3 regions of the Arthrobacter sp. G.S.26 genome follow, and region 2 is predicted to be linked to each of the others. Evidence: riboswitches for the same ligand, from Rfam matches in the RefSeq annotation. Region 2 holds a riboswitch; each other region holds the start of a gene.

Evidence for each region. A riboswitch is a leader RNA that binds a small molecule or an ion and turns the genes downstream of it on or off. The one in region 2 is predicted to bind cyclic di-AMP.
Region 1: it holds a riboswitch for cyclic di-AMP, as region 2 does, so the genes downstream of both, ACRB8A_RS03425 (hypothetical protein) here and ACRB8A_RS04095 (C40 family peptidase) in region 2, are expected to answer to the same signal.
Region 3: it holds a riboswitch for cyclic di-AMP, as region 2 does, so the genes downstream of both, ACRB8A_RS10480 (C40 family peptidase) here and ACRB8A_RS04095 (C40 family peptidase) in region 2, are expected to answer to the same signal.

The regions. Positions count from the first base shown of each region.
Region 1 covers NZ_CP193752.1:718,940-723,363, forward strand. The annotation lists gene upp (uracil phosphoribosyltransferase) at 1-263, shown strand, start outside; gene ACRB8A_RS03415 (glyoxalase superfamily protein) at 366-743, shown strand; gene ACRB8A_RS03420 (YdeI/OmpD-associated family protein) at 830-1,279, opposite strand; gene ACRB8A_RS03425 (hypothetical protein) at 1,373-2,125, opposite strand; cyclic di-AMP (ydaO/yuaA leader) riboswitch at 2,131-2,282, opposite strand; gene ACRB8A_RS03430 (HAMP domain-containing sensor histidine kinase) at 2,402-3,913, opposite strand; gene ACRB8A_RS03435 (response regulator transcription factor) at 3,919-4,424, opposite strand, start outside.
Region 2 covers NZ_CP193752.1:883,370-887,793, reverse strand. The annotation lists gene ACRB8A_RS04105 (HNH endonuclease) at 45-545, opposite strand; gene ACRB8A_RS04100 (NlpC/P60 family protein) at 835-1,629, opposite strand; gene ACRB8A_RS04095 (C40 family peptidase) at 1,794-2,492, opposite strand; cyclic di-AMP (ydaO/yuaA leader) riboswitch at 2,554-2,728, opposite strand; gene ACRB8A_RS04090 (M23 family metallopeptidase) at 2,865-3,686, opposite strand; cyclic di-AMP (ydaO/yuaA leader) riboswitch at 3,697-3,905, opposite strand; gene ACRB8A_RS04085 (metal-dependent transcriptional regulator) at 4,052-4,424, opposite strand, start outside.
Region 3 covers NZ_CP193752.1:2,303,081-2,307,504, forward strand. The annotation lists gene ACRB8A_RS10470 (IS481 family transposase) at 1-419, shown strand, start outside; gene ACRB8A_RS10475 (hypothetical protein) at 439-1,404, shown strand; cyclic di-AMP (ydaO/yuaA leader) riboswitch at 1,591-1,756, shown strand; gene ACRB8A_RS10480 (C40 family peptidase) at 1,760-2,608, shown strand; gene ACRB8A_RS10485 (protein adenylyltransferase SelO) at 2,739-4,214, opposite strand; gene ACRB8A_RS10490 (APC family permease) at 4,211-4,424, opposite strand, start outside.

The DNA of each region.
Region 1 (4,424 bases), 160 kb from region 2:
AGATCTTCGTCCTGGACCCCATGCTGGCCACCGGCGGCACACTCCGCGAGGCCATCAAGTTCCTGTTCAAGCGCGGCGCCTCGGACGTCACCTGCATCTGCCTCCTCGCAGCACCGGAAGGCCTGGCGAAGCTGGAGGAGGAGCTGGGCGAGTCCAATGTGACAATCGTGCTGGCCTCCATTGACGAGCGGCTCAACGAGAAGTCCTACATCGTTCCCGGCCTCGGTGACGCCGGCGACCGACTCTACGGCATCGCAGGCTAACCAGCCACCGGGCCGCGCAAAAACTGCCGGCGCGGTCAGTTGTGGCCGAACCAGGGGCCAGGAACCCTTTCCTGGCTCCAGGGCCCGGGCTACCCTGAGCGGATGGACTGGAAACTTGAACTTGTACTGGTGCCCGTCTCCGACGTGGACCGTGCCCGGGATTTTTATGCGAACCAAGTGGGTTTCACCCTTGACCACGATCACCGGGTCAACGAGAACCTGCGCTTCGTCCAGCTGACCCCGCCCGGATCAGGCTGCTCCATCGCAATCGGCGAGGGGCTCTCGGATGCGCCGGCAGGGTCCGCCCCCAACCTGCAGTTGGTGGTTCCTGACATCCAGGAGGCGCACCGGCACCTGAAAGCCAACGGTGTGGATGTCACGGATATCTCGGACCCCGGCTGGGGTGAGTTTGTGTATTTCAAGGATCCGGACGGCAACCAGTGGGCCGTCCAGTGCATGGCTAAACTTCCACCCATGTAGCGGACGGCCTGCCGTGAAAATCCGGACGGGCACGCCAGGAGCCGGGTGCCGTGCAAAGCCGGCTGGGGCGCTGGGGCGCTGAACGGCTAACCGTGCTGCTGGCCAGGGTTCAGGTCCGAGACTGCCTTGGCCACGCGCCTGGCCCGGGTCTCCTCGGTTTTTGCCAGGGCCAGGGGCTCTACCAGGCGCCGCTGGGCGCTGTAGTTCAAGGCGGCGTACGCGTCGGACGCGGTGCTGTCTGCAGCCAGCGCGGCCGCCAGGTCAGCGGGCACCTCCACCACGCGTGGTTCGGTGTCCACCACCACGTCCACCTCAACGGCGTCGCCCGCGCCCGCCCCTGTCAGCTCACGATTGGCTGCGCTCAGGCCGATCAGGTACTGCCCGCCCATAACGGCAATGCTGCTGCGGTAGGACGCCCCGTTCAGCGTCACCACCACCGGCGGCCGTTTTCCGGCCGCCAAGGCGTCCACAATGCTGGCCGGGACTTCGATGCCGGTCTTGTTGCCGGAGCCGGCAATAACGGTGGTGAATTTCATGCCCCTTAGTATGGTGCCCGCGGAAGCGCCGCGTCACCTGTAGGCGACCCGGCGGTCCCGGGGACGGGACCGCCGGGATGGACCCCGCGGGTCCTAGTACCAGTTGTTGGCGAGGTGGAAGTTCAGGGCGGCTGCGGGGGAGCCGTAGCGCTCCTTGATGTAGTTCAGGCCCCAGTTGATCTGGGTGCGGTAGTTGGTGAGGTAATCCGCGCCGGAGCTTGCCATCTTCTCGGCCGGCAGCGACTGGACAATGCCATAGGCGCCGCTGCTCGCGTTGGTGGCCGTAGTGGTCCAGTCGGATTCCTTGGTCCAGAGCGTCAGCAGGCTCTGCATCTGGTCCGCCGACCAGCCGTAGGATGCCAGCTGGCTGGCCGCATAGGCCTGCGCACCGGCAGGGTCATTAACCGCGACGACGGGAGCGGGCTCCGGTGCGGGAGCGGGCTCCGGCGCTGGGGCAGGCTCGGGAACCGGTGCCGGTGCAGGCTCGGGGGCCGGTGCAGGAGCGGCTTCCACGGCGGGCGCCGGTTCCGCGGCAGGAGCAGCCGGAGCGGGCTCGGCGGCCTGGGGTGCAACAGCGATCGGCGCCGCAGATTCGCTCGGCGCAGCCTGGATTTCGCTCTTCTCCAGTCTCAGTGAGGAGCTTGCCTCGGCGGCTTTTGTTTCAGCCGCCACAGGGGAGGTGACGGAGCTGGTGGCTTGGCCGGCGGCACCGACTCCCACCAGCAGGGCGCAGGACGCGGCGAGGATGGCCGTGCGCCGGCCCAGGAAGGCAATGCCGCGCTTTTTGGTGTGGAATGGACTGTCGGCCCCATTTTTCGGGCGCGTTTCTACCGGGAATTCAGACATGATGGATCGCCTCTCACACCTGCGGAGTTAGCTGTCGGGTTCGGATGAGGTCATCCGGCCATCCGGAAAATTCACGAAAATGGCTTAACCCCAAGGGCACTCAGTGCCCGGGACTGTGGGTCCCCCGCCTCTGCCATGGGTCAAGAAGGATCCGGGAAGCGGCAGAGCTAGGCGTCATCCGGACATGCGCCCCGAACGGGAACCGCACCCTTTCGACGGTACAGGAGTCCGAAGCTTAAGTCACATTTAGGTAACGGACATCACGACGGCGGCGTGTCAGGTTGTGGGGGCGGCTGCTGCGAGCGGGAGGGAGATGGTGAATTGCGTCCTGCCCGGCTCGGACGTCACCCAGACCTTCCCGCCGTGCGCCTCGATGATCGACTGGACGATGGAAAGCCCCAGCCCGCTGGTGCCCTCCGCGGCGGCGGCCCCGGCCTGGTCGCCGCTGCCTTTCCTGGCCGCGTCCGCGCGGGCAAAGCGTGAAAAGACCTGGTCCACGAACCCTGCCGGGATCCCGCCGCCGTCGTCCGTCACCGTGACGAACGCCGTGTTGTCGGCCGTACCCACCCCTGCCAGGACGGTGGTTCCGGCCGGCGTGTGTTTCCGGGCGTTCGAGAGCAGGTTCATCAGGACCTGACGGAGCTGGGCTGGATCGCCCGTGACCACCACAGGCTCGTCCGGCAGTTCGAAGCGCCAATTGTGTCCGGGTGCCATCACCTTCTCGTCGCTGACGCTTTCCACCATGAGTTGCGTCAGGTCCACCTCGCTGAGCTTCAGCGGCTGGCCCTCATCCAGCCGCGCCAGCAGCAGCAGGTCTTCCACCAGCGCCGTCATACGCTCGGACTGGCTCTGCACGCGTGCCAGCGAACGGGCACCGTCGGGCGTGAACTGCTCCGTCATGCGCATCAGCTCCGTGTAACCGCGGATGGCCGTCAGCGGGGTGCGGAGTTCATGCGAGGCGTCAGCCACAAACTGGCGCACCTTGGTTTCGCTTTTCTGCCTCGCCTGCAGCGCGCTGGCCACGTTGTCCAGCATCAGGTTCAGCGCGTGCCCCACGCTGCCCACCTCGGTACCCGGATTGGAGTTCGACGGCGGGACGCGCACCGCGAGTGCCACCTCGCCGGCGTCCAGCGGCAGTTGGGATACCCTCGTGGCCACTTCCGAGAGTTGTTCCAGCGGTTTCATGGTGCGCCGGATCAGGACGGTGCCGATCAGCCCGACCAGCAGGAGACCGCCCAGGGACACAAAAACGAATGTCCACACCAGCGATGTGAGCGTGCTGTCCTTGACTGCCAGGGGGAGCCCGGTCACCAGGACGTCGCCGAAAGAGGTTTCGACGGCCACCAGCCGGTAGCTGCCGTTGGACAGTTCCCGGTCCACTGGCTTGCCGTCCGTCGCCAGGCCCAGGAGGACAGGCTTGTCGTCAGCCGCGAGGGGGGTGCGGGTGGTGTCTGAGGCGAGGAAACCGCCCGTGTTCACCTGGCCGTTGCGGATGCTGGCGTTGACGGTGCCCACACTCTGGCCCCGTGCGTCCAGTGGGTCCCGGCCGTTGAAGCCGCCCTGCGGCGGGCGGCCGGGATCGTTGGCCCGCTCCGCCGCCTGGCTCAGCTGGGCATCAAGCTGGCGGGTGAGGAAGGCATCCATTGAGGCGTAGCTGACCACCCCCACCGCGCCGCAGATGGCGATCAGCAGGGCCATGGCCAACGCCACCAAGCGCGTCCGCAGATGCCAGGTGGCGGGTCGGAGCACGCTCCGGCGGGGTGCCTCCGGGGCTGGTGTGGTGGCCACAGAACCTACTCTGCAGGCTTGATGACGTAGCCGGCACCGCGCACGGTATGGATCATGGGCGGGTGCACGGCATCAATTTTTTTGCGCAGGTAGGAAATGTAGAGCTCCACGATGTTGGCCTGGCCACCGAAGTCGTAGTCCCACACCCGGTCCAGGATCTGGGCCTTGCTGATGACCCGCTTGGGGTTCTCCATCAGGTAGCGGAGCAGCTCGAACTGGGTGGCGGTCAGCTGCACGTCGTCACCGGCGCGGGTCACTTCCCGGGTATCGATATTCAGGACCAGGTCGCCCACCACCAGTTCGGAGGTATCCATGGCGGCCACCCCGGAACGCTGCACCAGCCTGTGCAGCCGCAGCAGGACCTCCTCCATGCTGAATGGTTTGGTGACGTAATCGTCCCCGCCCGCCGCCAGGCCCACGATCCGGTCGTGGATGGCGTCCTTGGCCGTCAGGAACAGCGCGGGTACCTCCGGGGCGAACGCCCGGATCCGGCCCAGCAACTCGACGCCGT
Region 2 (4,424 bases):
GACGGCTCCGCCCGCACAGCCGGTATGTGCTGCCGTGGCAGCGGTCAGGCAGCGCGCTCCGGCAACAGGAAGGGGTCCCAGGCGGGGGTCGGCTTTTCGAGTTCCTTGATCTGCCAGATGGCGCCGCGGGGCGGGGCAGGCACAAACCGCAGTTTCCAACCCATTTCGCCGGGCGTGTGGTCACCCTTGACGTTGTTGCAGCGCAGGCAGGCCGCCACCAGGTTCTCCCACGAGTCGGCTCCGCCGCGTGATTTGGGCTGGATGTGGTCTATGGTGTGCGCTGCCTTGCCGCAGTAACCGCAGGCATGTCCATCCCGGCGCAGCACCCCCCGGCGGCTTACCGCTGTTGACTGGTTATACCGGGGACGGATGTAGCGGTTCAGCAGGATAACGGAAGGCCTGCCCAGGATCTCCTGCGGACCCACGACGGGATCGTCGCCTTCGGCCACAACGCTTGCCTTGCCCGTGAGCACAAGCACCAGCGCCCGGCGGAAGGTGATAACCGCCAGCGGTTCATATCCAGCATTCAGAACGAGAGTGCGCATGCACGTACCTCCGGCCGCACCCGTCAGGGGCACGAGGGCCGGCTGCCCCCGGCGTGTCCGGGCTATGGATCGACATGACAAGAGTAAACAACGAAACGCGCTATCAACTAATTCCGGAGTTCACCGGTTCCGTGTCGTTGCGGCAGCTCCCTGCGGGGCGGCATCACATGGCAGGGCCTGGCGGCGGATGCACGAAGGACCCCCGCACCGTGGTGCGGAGGTCCTTCGGAGTGTGGCCTTTGGGCGGTTGACGCCGGCCGGGCCTGGGGTTCCCGGGAACCCGCTGGAATCAGCTGACGCGGATAAACACGGGGCCGGAGCCCACGTTGGCACTGAACACGATGGTCTGGTTGCCGTTGAAGCCGCCGTGAACTGCCTGGCCGTTGCCTGCGTAGACAGCGATGTGGGCCATGCCCGAGCCGCCGTTGGCGTAGTAGATCAGGTCACCGGGCTGAGCCTCGGCGGCACTCACGGTGCGGCCCAGGGAGAGGTAGCCTGCAGGCCAGTCGTGGAAGTTGATGCCCACTGCTGCGAGGGAGTTGGTGACCAGCATGGTGCAGTCCTGGACCACACCCAGCTGGGCGTAGGCGGCGGAGAGGATAGCCGCGCCCTTGCCGCTGGCGGGGGCCTGGGCTGCGGGTGCAGCCGCCGGAGCGGGAGCCGAGGCAACGGTGGCCGTGACCTTCGGTGCCGCAGCAGGCTGCGCAGCAGGGGCTGCGGCGGCGGGCGCTGCGGGCTCGGCTTCCTGGACGGTAACTTCGGGCTCGGGCTCAACAACGGGAGCCGGCGTGGTGGTCACGGCCGGCTTCTCGAAGGTGATGGCGATGGTCGAAGCGGCGGAGATGGGGGCGTCAACCGTCGATTCAACTTCCAGCCCGGACAGCGGCGCTGATTCGCGCTGGGTGCTGGCGTCTGCAGCGTTGGCTGCGATTCCGCTGGTGAGGACCAGGCCGGAAGCTGCGGCGATGACGGCAGCCTGGCGTCCGAAGACTCCGGCGTTGCTGCCGACAGCCTTGGCAATGACGGTGATCGAGTTGGTTTTGGTGACCTCGGCGCGATGCCGTGCGATTGCACGAGTAGTCATCAGTTCTCTCTTTCGTTGTCCCGGGCCCTGCTGGTGGGCAGGCCCGGGGCGTTGGCCGCGCCGGCATCTTGGGGGTATTCCGGCGCGTCCAGAACGGGGATTTGGTGATTGGCGTGAAGCGGTTTCGAGCAAAGAAAAAGTTCCCGGGGCCGAAGCCCCAGGAACTACTTGCCGAGCGTGTAGAACGAGGAGGAGCCCGTGGCTGCCACTGCGTGGAGCAGGGTGCCCTGGGAGGGGTTGAGCGCGCTGATCATCATGCCGTTGCCGACGTAGATACCAACGTGCGCGCCGCCATTCTGCATGACCAGGTCACCCGGCTGCGGGTTGGACGTGGGCGTCATGGCGTTCCAGGCATTCGTGCGGGGAATGCTGATGCCGGCCTGGGCGTAGACCCACTGGGTGAATCCGGAGCAGTCCCAGCCATTGGGGCTGGTGCCGCCCCAGACGTAGGGACGGCCGATGCCCGTGTAGGCGATGGCTGCGATGCCGGACGTCGAAGCCGCAACAGGCGCGGCCTTCTCTGCCGGCGCTGCTGCCGCGGCCGTAGCTCCGGCTGCGGCCGGGGCTGCTGCCGTTGCGGTGGCTGCGGGGGTGGCCTGCACTCGGACCGGCTCCGGCTTCGGCGCAGCAATGGTTGTGACCACTGTGCGTTCGAAGGAAACGGTGGCGGTGGGAGCGGCGGTGACTGCCAGCGCGGTCTGGGCGGTGCCGGACTCGGTGGAAGCGGACACTCCGGCAGTGGTGTCAGCAGCTGTGGCAGGCAGTCCCATGGTCAGGATCAGGCCCGACGCGGCGGCGAATACTGCCGCCTGGCGACCTACTGTCCCGGCATTGGCACTGACGGCTTTGGAAACACTGTCCAAAGGGCTGGTGCGAACCGTGAGCGCACGGTGGCGCGCAGAATTGTGGCGTGAAGACAAGAAGGTGGCCTCTCCCAATGCCTGCGAGGTGAGCTGTCGGATTCGGATGGGAGTCACCCGGCCGCGCTGCTTCCTGGGAAGCTTTGCGACTTAACCCCAAGGCCTTCGATACAGCTGAAGGCCAAAATTGGTTCCCCCGCCCCTGCCAGACGATGAAATGCGAACGGACCTTGAGCGGTGGCAGAGCTAGGCAATCCACTCAAGAGCGTCAAGTTCGGAAAACTTGACGCAAGTTAGACGGTACAGCAGTTTCGTTTCAATGTCACATTCAGGTCACGGCGGATCTCGGCGATCCGGTAGTGAACCATCATTTGACTAGAGCCAGCCGGTAGGATCGACGACTTCGCCGTTGACCTGGACCTCGAAGTGGAGGTGGCAGCCGGTGGAAGCGCCCGTGGTGCCGCTCAGGGCCACCACATCGCCGCGGGACACCGTCTGGCCTTCCTTCACAGTGAAGGAGGAGAGGTGGTTATAGGTGGTCTCCAGGCCATTGCCGTGGTCGATCACCACGCGGTTTCCACCGCCGTACTGGTGCCAGCCGACGAATGTCACGGTTCCGGTTGCAGCAGCAAGCACGGATGTGCCGCACTGGGCCACGTAGTCCTGGCCACGGTGGAAGTCGCCGTTGCCGCCGGTGATGGGGCTGACGCGGTAGCCGAAGGGAGAGGCAGTGGTGAGCGTGGCCAGCGGCGCAGCAAGGCTGCCTGCCGAGGCCGCCCGGGAGACGGCGCTGGCGGACTGGGCGCTGAGCAGCTGCTTGAGCTTGCCGTCCGGATCGGCCTGGGTCACCACAGCGGAACGGCTGAAGTCCAGCTGGGCGCCGGCTTCTGCGGAGATCCGGGGCTGCGGGGTTACTGCGGCGGCAGCCACGGGGGTGGCTCCGGGTGCGTCGGTTGCAAGCACGGGGCTGGTGGCCGGGACGGTCACGGTAAGGACCAGGCCCGTGGCAGCCAGGGCGATGCCGGCTTTCTGGCCCATGCCGCTGGCCGACGCGAAGTCGGTGATCTGCCGGAAGGGACCCCTGCGGCGGCGCGCGTCGCGGTGGAAATCGCGCGGGCGCTCCGTGCTGGTGGCTTCAGCTGCCCGTGGCGCCGAAGCGGGGACGGCCGCACGGCGGCGTCCCCTGGAGGTCTGCATGGTCAAGAACGGTTCCTCTCTGGAAAAGCCTGCGGAGTTAGCTGTCGGATTCGGGTCAGAGAGTTCGTTCGACCCGGTCCGCGCGGGCAAGCTTTGGCACAGGGGTATCCCGTAGGATCCTTCACTGGAGAGGCTTGCTGCTGACGGACTTCACCCCAAGGCAGCCCCCGCTGCCGGTTGTGGTTCCCCCGCCTCTGCCAGAAATGACTTGTGCGCCTGATCCGCTGGCAGAGCTCGGCTCCGGATCAAGTAACGCTTATGTATCAACGCTTAGGTTCAACTATATCCGTTACCCCCGCAAAGTAACAATTCCGTTATCTTTGCGTAACCCGCTCGGGATTGGGTAAGTGCGGCGTCGGGCAGCGTCAGTTGACCGCGACGAAGACGTGCGCTGCCACTTCAGGGGGCAGTTCCAGGGCACCTTCGATGCCGGCCACGCGGACGGAGATGTAGTCGCCAACGCGCTCCAGCGAAACGGCTGCGCCGGGCCGGATGCCGCCTTCGTCGAGCTGGACCAGAAGTTCCGGTTCAACCTGGATGGGCTCCGCCAGCCGGCTCACCGTCACCGAGGAGGCGGGGCCGTAGGACTTCATGGCTTCGAGCAGGCTGACGGCTCCGTCCCGGAAGCCGTTGCCGGGCTGGCCACCCAACGCCGCGAGGCCCGGGATGGGGTTGCCGTAGGGCGACTCCGTGGGGTGGTTCAGCATCTCGTAGATGCGCTTCTCCACGCGTTCGCTC
Region 3 (4,424 bases), 1.4 Mb from region 2:
CCGTCGATGACCACTCACGCCTGGCCTATGTCGAGGTCTTCCCGGACGAAAAGGGCCCGACCTGCGCAGCGTTTCTGGCCAACGCCGCAGCGTTCATGGCCGCGAACGGGGCACCCGTTCAAGAAGTCATGACCGATAACGCCCTGGCCTACATCCGGTCAACAGCCTTCGCGACCGTCATGAAGGACCTCGGCGCCAAACATCGGCGCACAAAGCCCCGCAGCCCGTGGCAAAACGGCAAAGCCGAACGATTCAACCGCACCTTGCAAGAAGGCTGGGCCTACAAGAACGCCTACGACTCCAGCAACCACCGAACACAGGCACTGACCGGCTGGCTAGACTTCTACAACCACCGCCGAAACCACGCAGCCCTCGGAGGGCGACCACCCATCAGCAGATGTAACCAACCTGCTGGCTGAGTACACCTAGACTGGGGCCATGGGCACTCCCCGCCGTCCTTCGCGTGGCACGCCGCGCTGCGCAACGGCGGCCGTTGCCGGCCTGGCCCTGGCCGCCCTGACTGCGTGCTCTCCCCCAGCCAATCCGACGCCGGCGTGGTCCACTCCAGCCGCCGCAGAACCGGCACTCACCGTGGAAGTAAACCAGTCCCGGGACCAGTACGGGCGGCATGGCATTGAGTTGCTGATTACCAACAGCACAGACAGTCCGGTCACGGTCAGCGACGCCCGGCTCAGCACTTCCCTGTTCCAGCAGGACATCCGTTGGGACTCCGCGGGCGGTGTAGTGGTCGTGCCACCGCACCAGGCCAAAATCCGAACCGCAATGTTGCCCACGGCTGCCTGTCCGGAGCCGGGGCGGCCCACTTCCAGCGGGCCTGCCGCGGTGGCCACAGCGACGTTGACGCTGCCGGCGGCAGACGCCACCGCCCCGGCCACAGTACCGCCCACCACCGCTCCCACTCCCACCAGCATCGCGTTGGAGGCAACTGATCCCCTCGGAATCCTGGCCCGGAACAACGCTGAACTTTGCCTTTCGGCGGCTGCGGCAGCGGTAGCGGACCTGGCCCTGGCTCCGGACCTGGCCGTCGCGCCGGACTTGCGCACCGCCGTCGTCCACCTGCTGGTTGATCCTGCTGGCGGGGCCCGCGGGAGCGGCCGGCTGACCCTCGAACGGTTCGAAGGCACCACGCTGCTGGCGGAAGCGTCGGCGGATCCCTGGCCCGTTGACACCGTTGTCAGGGCGGGAGCTGCGCCGTTCGTTATGAACCTGCGGCTCCGGCCCGCGCGCTGTGACGCGCACGCTGTGGCGGAAGACAAAGTGGGCACACTGCTGCCCGTCCGGGTGGCAGTGGGGATGCGCTCAGGGCAACTGAAACTCGTCGCCGGAGCCACCCTGCGCGGCCAACTTTATGACTTTGTGACGAAGGCCTGTGCGGCCGGCTGACCGGATGGCGTCCTTCGAGTTCAGGGGCCCGGCAACACATCAGCGATGGACAAACCAGGGATCCGAGAGGCCCACCTCGCATGTTATCCAAATGTGACAATTGGTCGGCACCTGGGTTATGGTCTTGATGTGTCCCTCTCCAACGGGGCACTCCCACCAGCATGCCGAGCCCTGCCGCTGGCCTGGGATCAATCGTTTCCGGATGGCAGGGACGGGGGAACCAAGTTTCCACGGCTTCTTTGAAGCCTTGGGGTTAAGTCGATAGCACCTCTGTCCTTGATGGGGTGCTCCCGGCCGGGTAGCTCCAACCCGAACCCGACAGCTCACCCCGCAGGCATGGGAGAGGCGATCTATCATGTCAAAAAACACCCTGGCTGCCCGTCACCGCGCGGTGCCGACCCATTCCATCGTTCTTGAAGGCCTGGCAGTTTCCGCCAAGTCGCAGGCCAAGTCCCTGGGCCGCCCGGCCCTGGCCGTGGCCGCCGCATCCGGCATCGCGTTCGGCATCGGCGCCCCGGCCCACGCCGGCGTGACCGCACCGGATACCACCGGAACCAGCAACGTCCAGGCGTACTCGGCACCGGCAGCGCCCGCTGCAGCGCCTGCCCCTGCCGCTGCCGGCAATGTCCACACCGTTGTTTCGGGTGACACGCTGGGCGCCATCTCCTCGGCCAACGGCGTCAGCCTGAACGACGTCCTCTCCGCCAACGGGCTGTCCATCTCGGCCGTCATCTACCCGGGCGACCAGATCCAGATCCCAGGCGCCGGCTACGTGGCAGCCCCCGTGTCCGCCCCGGCCCCGGCTCCCGCCCCGGTCCAGGCTGCAGCCGTTGCCGCCCCGGCCAACACCGGCATGAACCTCAGCTACGCGTCCGCTCCGGCAGCCTCCACCGGCACCGGTACCGGCGCCGCAATCCTCGCCTCGGCTTACAGCCAACTGGGCGTTGGCCAGGACTGCACCGCCATGGTGGAAAAGGCCCTGCGTTCGGTAGGCAAGTCCGTGGGCGACCTCGCCCCGGGCCAGTTCTTCCAGTACGGCAGCGTTGTGGGCTCACCGGCCCCCGGTGACCTGGTCATCACCGCCGGCCACGTTGGCGTTTACGCCGGCGACGGCCAGGTTGTCAGCGGCGGCGTGGACGGTTACAAGACCGAGGTCCACTCCATCAGCTGGCTCGCCGGAGCTTCCTTCGTCCGCGTAGCGTAGCTTCGCGGCGCAGCAAGCGCCTGCACCACCGCAAGGGCGGCAGCCGGGATCAGTCCCGCTGCCGCCCTTGGCGTTTAAGGAATGCGGCGCGGAACCGGCGGGGCCCCGAACCAGCGGGCCCGGCCTGGCCTCAGGTGCCGCAGTAGCTCCGGTAGGCGCCGAAGTCGGCCGGCGGCCCTTCCGCGAACCGCTCCAGGCCCGGCCGTTCCGTGAACGGGCTGCCAACGGCGTCCAGCAACAGGTGGAATGGTGCCAAGTCACCGGCAGTGGCGGCGGCCAGGGCTTCCTCCACCAGGTGGTTGCGCGGAATGTAGATGGGGTTGGTCCGGTCCATCAGGGCGGGGTCCGGCTGCCGGGCCAGCCACCGCGCCGCCCAGGCGTCGTACGCGGCCAGGTCCATGATCATGCCGCGGACCGGTCCGGCGTCACCGCGGGCGGCCTTGACCAGGTTGCGGAAAAACTGCGTGTGGTCCACGGGGCCGTCCTTGAGCAAGGCCAGTGCGCCGTCAACCAGCCCGGCGCTTTCAGGGTCTGCAGGTGAGCCATCCGCCGGTGCCGGCAGTCCCAGCTTGGCCAGCATCCCTGCCTGCCAGGCCGCACCGTAAGCAGGCCGGAAGAGTCCCAGTGCTTCCACTGCCAGCTCCACCGCCTTTTCCTGGTCCTCGTGGAGGAGCGGCAGCAGCGCTTCGGCAAGCCGGGCCAGGTTCCATTCCGCCACTATCGGCTGGTTGGAGTAGGCGTACCGGCCGCCGGTATCGATGGAGCTGTACAGCGCGCCGGGATCAAACGCGTCCATAAACGCGCAGGGCCCGTAGTCGATGGTTTCCCCGGAGATGGTCATATTGTCGGTATTCATCACGCCATGCACAAATCCCACCAGCATCCACCGTGCCACCAGGTCCGCCTGCGCCGCCAGGACATTCCTGAAGAGCTCCAGGTAGGGCTGCTCGGCGGCAGCAGCTGCCGGGTAATGCCGGGCGATGGCGTGGTCGGCCAGCCGCCGCAGCAGGTCCACGTCGTCGGCGGCCCGGGCGTATTGGAAGCTGCCGACGCGCAGGTGGCTGGCCGCGACGCGGGCCAGGAGGGCTCCGGGCAGCAGCCCTTCGCGGCGGACCTGCCGCCCGGTGGCCACAACGGCCAGGGCGCGGGTGCTGGGGATGCCCAGCGCGTGCATGGACTCGCTGACCAGGTACTCGCGGAGCATGGGGCCCACCACGGCCAGGCCGTCCCCTGCCCGGGCGAAGGGCGTGCGGCCCGAGCCTTTAAGGTGCAGGTCCAGCTGGTGCCCGTCGGGGCCGGTCACCTCGCCCAACAGCAGTGCCCGGCCGTCGCCCAGCCTCGGCGAGTAGCCGCCGAACTGATGCCCTGCGTATGCCTGCGCTACTGGTGTGGCGCCGGCCGGGACATGGTTTCCGGTCAGCAGGCGGATGCCGTCGTTGCTTGAAAGGAATTCGGGATCGAGTCCCAGCCGCCGCGCCAGGCCATCGTTGAGGACCAGCAGTGCAGGGTCCGGCGCCTCTTCGGCCTGCCACGGGACAGCGAGTTCGGGAAGCTCGCGGGCGAAGCGGTTGTCCAGCGTTAAGGTCGTTTCTGCGGCAGCGCTCATGCCTTCAGCTTATCGCCGCCGTTCGAGCGCCGGTTGATCAGCCAGGTAATGAGCCACAGCACAACGCCGATGGCCATCAGGCCCCCGGCGATCTGATATTGGATCGGGTTGCGGCCCACCCATGGACCGGCCAGGAAACCGCACAGAAGGGCGGCCACCAGGGGCAGCAGGCCGGGCGAGCGGAAGGTGTGCGCCCCGGCCGCTTCCGGC